4 regions of the Shewanella sp. HL-SH4 genome follow, and region 4 is predicted to be linked to each of the others. Evidence: predicted binding sites of a transcription regulator. Region 4 holds the regulator's gene; each other region holds the start of a gene.
What was found. Region 4 encodes sigma-54, which starts transcription at its own class of promoters, with help from an activator protein. Its sites were predicted from a motif close to GTTGGCACGNNNNTNGNNT; they were not measured.
Positions count from the first base shown of each region.

Region 1: nirB (nitrite reductase large subunit NirB) is a predicted target of sigma-54. The motif match lies at 1,434-1,452, and genes of this name have one in related genera.
Region 2: fliE (flagellar hook-basal body complex protein FliE) is a predicted target of sigma-54. The motif match lies at 1,124-1,142, and genes of this name have one in related genera.
Region 3: ACRWQL_RS17330 (DUF3192 domain-containing protein) is a predicted target of sigma-54. The motif match lies at 937-955, and genes of this name have one in related genera.

Region 1 covers NZ_CP195037.1:3,632,893-3,635,089, reverse strand. Annotated here, with positions in the region: gene nirB (nitrite reductase large subunit NirB) at 1-1,314, opposite strand, end outside; gene ACRWQL_RS16930 (ANTAR domain-containing response regulator) at 1,505-2,191, opposite strand; gene ACRWQL_RS16925 (glycosyl transferase) at 2,179-2,197, opposite strand, start outside.
Region 2 covers NZ_CP195037.1:745,629-747,825, reverse strand. Annotated here, with positions in the region: gene ACRWQL_RS04200 (sigma-54-dependent transcriptional regulator) at 1-1,025, shown strand, start outside; gene fliE (flagellar hook-basal body complex protein FliE) at 1,199-1,552, shown strand; gene fliF (flagellar basal-body MS-ring/collar protein FliF) at 1,617-2,197, shown strand, end outside.
Region 3 covers NZ_CP195037.1:3,718,490-3,720,686, forward strand. Annotated here, with positions in the region: gene ACRWQL_RS17320 (Zn-ribbon-containing protein) at 1-486, opposite strand, end outside; gene ACRWQL_RS17325 (hypothetical protein) at 486-848, opposite strand; gene ACRWQL_RS17330 (DUF3192 domain-containing protein) at 1,027-1,401, shown strand; gene ACRWQL_RS17335 (DUF2789 domain-containing protein) at 1,428-1,670, opposite strand; gene ACRWQL_RS17340 (GNAT family N-acetyltransferase) at 1,825-2,197, shown strand, end outside.
Region 4 covers NZ_CP195037.1:1,606,259-1,608,455, reverse strand. Annotated here, with positions in the region: gene ptsN (PTS IIA-like nitrogen regulatory protein PtsN) at 1-260, opposite strand, end outside; gene hpf (ribosome hibernation promoting factor) at 263-550, opposite strand; gene ACRWQL_RS07960 (RNA polymerase factor sigma-54) at 577-2,070, opposite strand.

The sequences.
Region 1 (2,197 bases), 2.0 Mb from region 4:
GACAATATCGCCTTTGGTCACCTGATGGCATGAACACACTATTGAAGTGTCTTTTAAATCTGCTTCAGATTCTGCGCCCGCTAATAACAACTCAACCGCTGAGCCGATAATTTCATCCTGCGATAAATAAGCCTCTAATAAACGGCTGTAGTCGCTATTATCGCCCACCAGCACGGCGCCCTTTAAAAATTTGCCGGTTTCATCTAACCAGAGTTTTTTGTAAATACCCGCTTGATTATCAGATAGCTCGACAAACTGTGCATTATCAAAACCACGACTAGCGCCAATTGCGGCAACATCTACACCCAGCAATTTTAGTTTGGTGCTCATATCGGCGCCGGTAAAGCTAGCGGCTTTATTTTTAGGTTCTAAAATAGATACCGATGCGGCGATATGCGATGCCGCAACACGGGCCATTTGATAACCCGGCGCGACTAAGCCAAATATTTTTTGTTGCCATAAAGCGCACTCACCAATGGCATAAACATCAGGTGCTGAGGTTAAGCAGTAATCGTCAATTTCAATGCCGCCGCGCTCACCAATGTTAATGTTGGACACTCTAGCCAATGCATCCTGCGGACGAATACCGGCAGAAAACACGATCATATCGGCTTCTAAATATGACTCGTCACTGAATGTCATCCGATGCAACGCGGTTTCACCATCAATAATTGCAGTAGTCGCTTTAGAGGTATGAACACTCACCCCGAGCTGCTCAATTTTGCTACATAACAAATCACCGGCTTTGTCGTTAAGCTGAACCGGCATCAATTGCGGTGCAAACTCAACCACATGGGTTTTTACTCCTAACTGCATCATGGCATTAGCCGCTTCAAGCCCCAATAAACCACCGCCGACGACCACGCCCACTTTACTGTTGTTGGCTGCGGCTTGAATATCTTGTAGATCTTCAATGGTGCGATAAACCAGACATTGCTGACGGTCGTTGCCTTTGATCGGTGGCACGAATGGAAATGAGCCTGTCGACAGTACTAAGCGGTCATATTGATATTGCTCGCCTTTCGCGCTGGTGAGTGTTTTAGTGGCAATATCAATGGCGGTAATTTGCGTATTAAGGTGTAAATTAATTCCCCAGTCAGCATAATCTTGCGCACTGGTTAGCATTAGTGGGTCGGCACTGCCAGTTTCAAAATACTTGGATAATTGCACCCGGTCATATGCTGGACGAGGCTCTTCGCCAAAGACATGCACGTAAAATTGTTTATTCAGCCCTAGGCTGCACAATTGTTCAATAAAATGATGGCCAACCATGCCATTACCCACGACAACTAACTTAGATTTTGTGACTGCCATATGCGGCTCCTTCATGCCTTGGTTTATTAAAAACAAAAGGCGCCAACTCCGTTTAAGAAGTTGGCGCCTTTGCCATAATAAAACCCAATTTTTAATGTAAACCTTTACTGATATTGATGTTGCAGACTACATGCCAAAAACAATTTTATTATCAAAAACATTTACTACTTTTAAAACAATAACCTACAACCTAGCTATTACTCACATTTCTGCTTGCTACGTTCATATTAAGCGCAGTCGCACCATAATGAGGCGCACTATTTTCAGACATAACAGATATACCTGCATGTGCCGAAACCTGGTTTGATGTCATTACGGCAATAATTTGTGCTGACATTTGAAATACACTTAAGCCTTTTTTCATCGCTTGTTGCTGAATAATTTGGTGTGCTTTTGCTTCATCAAACCCTTGTTGCATTACAATCAATTTGGCTTGGTTCAAGAGTTTTAGACCTTTAATTTCATCATCTAATTTCTTGAATTCTGCGATACTTTTATTGGCGGCATTCAAACGCGCCCTGGCCAAATCAACTAAGCTCAGTAATCGGCTGGCGACCATAATGTCGGGGACAAAAGTGAGTCGACCACAGGCCAACAAGCCTTCTAATTGCTGAGGTTGCCACTGATTAACATTCACAATAATGGCAGTGGGTTGGTTTAACAGGCAACGCTGAATAAAACCATCAATCTGCCCTTCTAGCCTGTCAGTTAATACTAGTAAAACATCAAAATGTGTCGAAATTCTTTCAACCGCACTGATTGAATTCACGACACTGACTTTGCCCAGAGAGGCTAAAACGGTTTGATAATCAGCCAAGCGCTGCGCAGCGGTATCAAGTACAGAGAAAGTAGGGTCGGATAAAATTACACTGTGCATGATCTC
Region 2 (2,197 bases), 860 kb from region 4:
CTGAAGTTTTGCTTAATCAGGTATCAAGATATTTGCCGCAGAAGCAAAATACTAACCAACCTATTGTTGCCGATGAAAAAAGTCTCGCATTGTTAGGGTTAGCCCAACGTGTTGCGATATCAGATGCTTCAGTGATGATTTTAGGTCCCAGCGGTTCTGGTAAAGAAGTGCTAGCGCGCTATATTCATCATCATAGCAGTCGTAAAGATGCGCCTTTTATTGCCATCAATTGTGCTGCTATCCCTGAAAATATGCTGGAAGCGACCCTATTTGGGTATGAGAAGGGGGCGTTTACAGGTGCATATCAAGCATGTCCAGGAAAATTTGAGCAGGCCCAAGGTGGCACTTTGCTGCTCGATGAAATCTCTGAAATGGAGCTGGGGTTGCAAGCAAAGCTGTTGCGTGTTTTACAAGAGCGCGAAGTGGAACGATTAGGTGGTCGTAAAACGATTAAACTTGATGTGCGTGTATTAGCTACATCAAATCGTGATTTAAAAGCCATTATCAGTTCAGGCGAATTTAGAGAAGATCTATATTATCGGATCAATGTATTTCCATTAACTTGGCCAGCACTTTATCAGCGTCCTGCCGATATTTTACCGTTAGCCAGACATTTGCTGGTTAAACATGCTAAAGCATTTAATATTACACCCGTTCCTACTCTAGGAGAGGTAGCCACCAGACGGTTATTAGCCCATCGTTGGCCTGGTAATGTTCGTGAGTTGGATAATGTGATTCAAAGGGCGCTTATTTTAAGTAATGGTGGCGAAATAAGCGGGCAAGATATTATTATTGATTCGGCAGATGTGGCTTTACACACAGATATTGACAGTATCGAAAAGCCTGCTGAAGTTGAAGGTCTTGGCGGTGAGTTGCAAGCGCAAGAGCATGTGATTATTCTTGAAACCCTAAATCAATGTCATGGTAGTCGAAAACTTGTCGCTGAAAAACTAGGTATAAGTGCACGCACGCTGCGTTATAAAATGGCTAAAATGCGTGATGCGGGAATTCAATTGCCCGCATAATCACTAATTTGTTTGTTTAATGAACACCCTGAACTTATTTTTCATCATTTCCTACCAAAGCTACGCTTTCACGCGTAGCTTTTTACTTTACGTATAATGCTGGCACTAAAATTGCTTTATCCCTATTAAGACAGTTTAATATCGTCAAATATTCGACGAATGGGAGTTTCAGCATGCAGATCAACGCCAATCCATTACTTCAAGAAATGCAGTCACTTCGTGGTGAAATTGCACCTTCCGGTCGTTCGAATATGGGGTCGGGTATTAGCCCTAACCTAATCCAGCAAGTGAATAACACCTCAGGTTCAGACTTTGGCCAGTTGTTATCCCAAGCTGTCGGTCATGTGAGTGGTTTACAGAAATCATCTTCAAGTTTAGCGACTCGTCTTGATATGGGGGATTCAACTGTGACCTTATCTGACACCGTCATTGCGCGCGAAAAATCAGGCGTAGCATTTGAAGCGAGTGTGCAAGTCAGAAATAAACTGGTAGAAGCTTATAAAGAAATCATGAGTATGCCGGTATAACTTGCATCACAAAGACGTTATTAAAGCAGTATAAAAGTAGGGGCATATTGTGAGCACAGACATAATGGTAGGTTCAGATGCGGCAGTTGATGCCGGTATTCAGCAAGAGAATAAGTCTGGCTTGTTGAGCAATGTGGGCGGGGCAGACATGATGCGTCAAATCACTATGATTTTGGCGTTAGCAGTGTGTTTAGCCCTAGCTGTTTTTATTATGATGTGGGCACAGGAGCCTGAGTATCGTCCATTGGGTAAAATGGAAACAGCTGAAATGATCCAGGTACTGGATGTACTTGATAAAAATAATATTAAATACCAAATCAGTGTTGATGTTGTGAAGGTTCCTGAAGATCAATACCAAGACGTTAAACTGCTGTTAAGTCGTGCAGGGGTCGAAAGTAGTACCAAAAATGATGACTACTTAAGCCAGGATAGTGGCTTTGGGGTGAGTCAGCGTATGGAGCAAGCGCGATTAAAGCACAGCCAAGAGTTAAATCTTGCCCGTGCTATTGAAGAATTAAAAAGTATTAGCCGTGCCAAAGTTATTCTTGCACTGCCTAAAGAGAATGTTTTTGCCCGTAACGCATCTAAGCCAAGTGCTACAGTTGTAGTCAATGTGCGTCGAGGCGGCCTAGGCCAAGAAGAAGT
Region 3 (2,197 bases), 2.1 Mb from region 4:
AGCCATTTGTAACTCATCACATGCTTGCCATTCACTTTGCCATTTGATGATGCGCTTATGATCACCATTAAAGGTAGCGGGGATCTGATAAAGCGGAATTGGCAGTAAGTTATCTCCGTTTCTTAATGGCGAACACATATGTACATAACTGGTGTAAAGCAGCTGCCAACTAGCCGGTTCAGTGTTACTGACCTCTGAATTAATGTCTTGACCAATAAACTTTTCCCTTGGGGCAAGCAATTTAGCTTCAGTTAATCCATTTATCGCTGATTTGACCCAGGGGCTGTTATGGCGTTTTGCTAAGCTGGTTTTTTCTGGCAGCATCAAACGCGCTTTAAATTCGCCATCGTTAAACGCCACTGCAAATTCTCTGCCCAGAATTTGGCCGTTGGCACGTAGAGCTTCTAAATAGTGATTAATGGCTTTTTCGGCGCTAGAGATAGTGGTATCAGCAAAAGGTTCAAAGCGTAATTCAATAACAAACATTATGGTGCCTTTTGTGCTGAAGGTTGTTCAGCCTGTTGTTCAGCTTGCTGCTCGAGTTGTTGTTCAAGTTGTGTGATACGCGCCATTAGTTGATTAATTTGTTGCTGCATCTTGTGTTGCTGTTCTGCCACTTCGGTCAAGCTGATGTTGTTTTGCGGTTTATTTTCTAATTCTTCCGTCGGCACAAAATCAGCAATACCTTGCCATTCAGATTTAGGTATTGCTTTAAATTGCTGAAGCCCTTGAACAATTAATGGCATAGGCACTTTGCCTACACGGCCTTTAATTAAGGCAACGCTGGGTGTATGTCCATTGATGGCGATGGCTTTAGCTGCCGCGATAACGTGTTCAATTGGACTCATAAGTGGTGAAAATCCTTGTTTTTTAGTAGTGAAAAATACTACTTTATTATTATTTGATATTAATCTATATAAAATCAATAGCATACGTTTTGGCATGAAAATAGCATTAAGGAATGTTAATTGAACTGTAAGTGTTAACTTACTCAATAGCTATTTATTCTAACAAAAAGGAAATAACATGAAATCAAAATTAATGGGCGCAGCGCTAATTACCGCAATATCTTTAGGCTTAAGTGGCTGTGTATTAAATGTGGGTGATCATGAGTCTGGAAAAAGTCACGACTATTGGGAAGTACAACAAGAAAAAAACCGCGATAGTCTAACAAAACTGTCGTTAGGAATGAGCTTAGATCAAGTGCAAGTGATTATGGGCACCTCAGACTTTAGTGAGGCATTTGTGAACCAGGCAGATAAAGAACAGGTTAAAGTATTATTTTATCGTACCCAGTGGGCGAAAGGCGATGGTAAAACAACCAAAGATGAATGCACACCTATTGTATTCAAAAATAGCGAGTTAGTAGGCTGGGGCGATACAGCCTACAAACAAATTTAAGTTTGCTCTAGGCTGACCACTAATGTCTAGCTAGTATGAGTCGATCTTAGCATAACGTCCAATTGGTCTATCACCTCTGACCATTGGGCGTCTTGATTTAGTGCTTCTTTGAAGAAGGTTTTTTGGGCCAAATTCCAAAAGGGCGCATCTATCAATAGTGTATGGTCATCTATTTGGTGACTAGCAATAAATGCCGCCACTTCCTTTTCCCCATAAGCTAAGCCTAGTTGCATAAATAAATGGTTTAGATCTGTTTTAGTGGTATCCATTTTAGCTCCTTTGATTTTAACCAGTATTACTGCCGTAGCCGCTAATTGCAAACCCACTGTGGTTATAATTTATTATCCAGCTTTAATTGGTGATTGTTTCAAACTTGTTAACTTGCTAAGTTAATGTTGAACGTAAAATAGTCAAGGAACAATAATGGATAACAAAACCTTGGAACAATTTAAAGCAGTGTATCTAACGGCTGAAGACTTACGTGTAGCAGCCTCTATTATTTATAACGCGTATCACGATGACCCATTCTTTTTAAAGGTATTTGGCAACCAAGATAATAGTATGTATGAACAAAAGTTACGTGCAGCTATTCGTGAAGAACTAAATGAGCTTTGGCAGCAAGAACAACCTTTAATTGGCTGGTTTGATGGTGAGCGACTCATTGGGGTGGCTTGTGTTATTACTCAGCAAATTCCGATTGGTCAATCACGCTATTGGCATTGGCGTTTGAAAATGGTGTTAGGCACGGGTTGGAAGTCTACCCAGGGATTAATGGAAAAAGAAACCTGTTTACTAA
Region 4 (2,197 bases):
GAAATCGCTTCTTCGCACTTTATAAAAACCGCGATAGGGTGAACGATGGACGTTAAACGACCATGCGGGATTGCAATGCCAGAGCCTATTCCTGTGCTACCCATTTTTTCTCTAGCCACTAGGCTTTCAAAAATCTCTTGTGAAGAGAGGGATGGGTACTGGGCTGCAGCTAAATCGCTGATAAGCTCCAGTACCTTTTTCTTACTGCCCGGTGTGGCACAGGAGGTGCATTCCGGCTGCAGGATGGTACTAAGTTCCATCATTAATGCTTAGTTAATTTCTCTTTGTGTTTAATGACCTGACGATCGAGTTTATCAATCAGGGCGTCTATAGCGTGATACATGTCAGCATGTTCAGATGTCGCAAATACCTCAGCTCCATTCAAGCTGACTTTTGCTTCAGCTATCTGTTGTTGCTTTTCGACATTTAATACTACGTGGACATTATTGATCTGATCGAAATGTCGTTCAAGTTTTGTAAACTTACTTGTGACATATTCTCTTAGTGATTCAGTAATTTCAATATGATGACCCGTTAAGGTGATTTGCATATTTATCCTCCAATTGCCTAGGTAGATTATAAACTCTTACGTTGGTTTGAGGGAGGGATCATCATCGCTTCGCGGTATTTCGCTATGGTGCGACGTGCAACATTAATCCCTTGTTCTGCCAGAAGATCTGCCATTTTACTGTCGCTTAGTGGTTTTTTCTGGTTTTCAGCAGCAACCAGCTTTTTAATAAAAGCTCTAATTGCTGTAGACGAACATTCTCCGCCATCATCAGTACTGACATGGCTAGAGAAAAAATACTTAAGTTCGAACAGTCCGCGCGGTGTGTGCATATACTTTTGTGTGGTGACACGCGAAATAGTGGACTCATGCATTTCGACAGCTTCAGCTATGTCATTCAACACCATAGGCTTCATGGCTTCAGCACCGTACTCAAAAAAACCTTGCTGAAATTGCACAATACAATTGGATACTTTAAGCAGGGTGTCGCTGCGGCTTTCTAAGCTTTTGATAAACCATTTGGCTTCTTGTAAGTGACCTCGAATAAACTGAGTGTCTGTTGAACTCTTACTGCTTTTTGCCATGGCGGCATATTGTTGATTAATGCCTATTTTTGGCATGTTATCAGGGTTCAATTCAACGACCCAACGGCCATTCTTTTTGGTCACTGACACGTCTGGGATAACATATTCATCATCCGGTGGGGTGATCATTGTGCCAGGACGTGGATTTAAAGATTGAATTAATTCAATTGCTTCGCGCAGCTCATCTTCTTTTAGCTTAGTTTTACGCATGAGTGTGCGAAAATCACGTCCAGCAATCAAATCTAAATAATCTTTGATTAACATTCTGGCATTATCGATATGGGGCGTGTCTGGTGCAAACTGAACAAGTTGAATCAATAAACATTCACTTAAGCTACGTGAGGCGACACCCAGAGGGTCGAAATGTTGTATACGTTTTAGTACCGCTTCGACTTCGTCTAATTCGACAGAATCATCGCCCATAGCTTCTAAAATATCTTCAGTACTTTGGGTGAGATAACCTGTGTCATCAATGGCATCAATAATGGCAGTGGCAATAGCGAGGTCTGTTTCAGAAAAAGGGGTTAGATTTTTTTGCCATTCTAAATGCTCGTATAATCCTTCGGATGTTTCACCTTGGAAGGGCATGTCATCATTTGGCATGCTGCCAGAACCCGAACCAGGGCTTGCCATTGGGGAGGCGCTGTACACTTCATCCCAGGTAGTGTCCATTGGCAAGTCTTCAGACATTTGCTCTTTAGTCATTGACTCTGCGGTGTCGACATTTGAAGTGTCTTTTTCGACTACAGGTGCGCTTACTTCATTGAAGTCAGTTTCTGATAGGTCTTTGGAGTTATCATTTTTGTTGCTAAGTGCTGAAAATTCATCTTCCATTTCAAGCAAAGGATTGGAATCTAATACTTGTTGAATTTCTTGCTGTAACTCCAAAGATGATAACTGCAGCAAACGTATAGCTTGTTGCAGCTGTGGGGTCATAGTGAGGTGCTGACCCATTTTAAGTTGGAGTGAAGCTTTCATTACTGCTGATCCCTAGAAGAATTCGGCTTTCTACACTGATTAAAGTGAGTGATAGTCGCAATTTTTTAACAAATGGTTTTACTTTACCTATACACGATCAATTAACTTAGTCGCCAGAAACATTTTG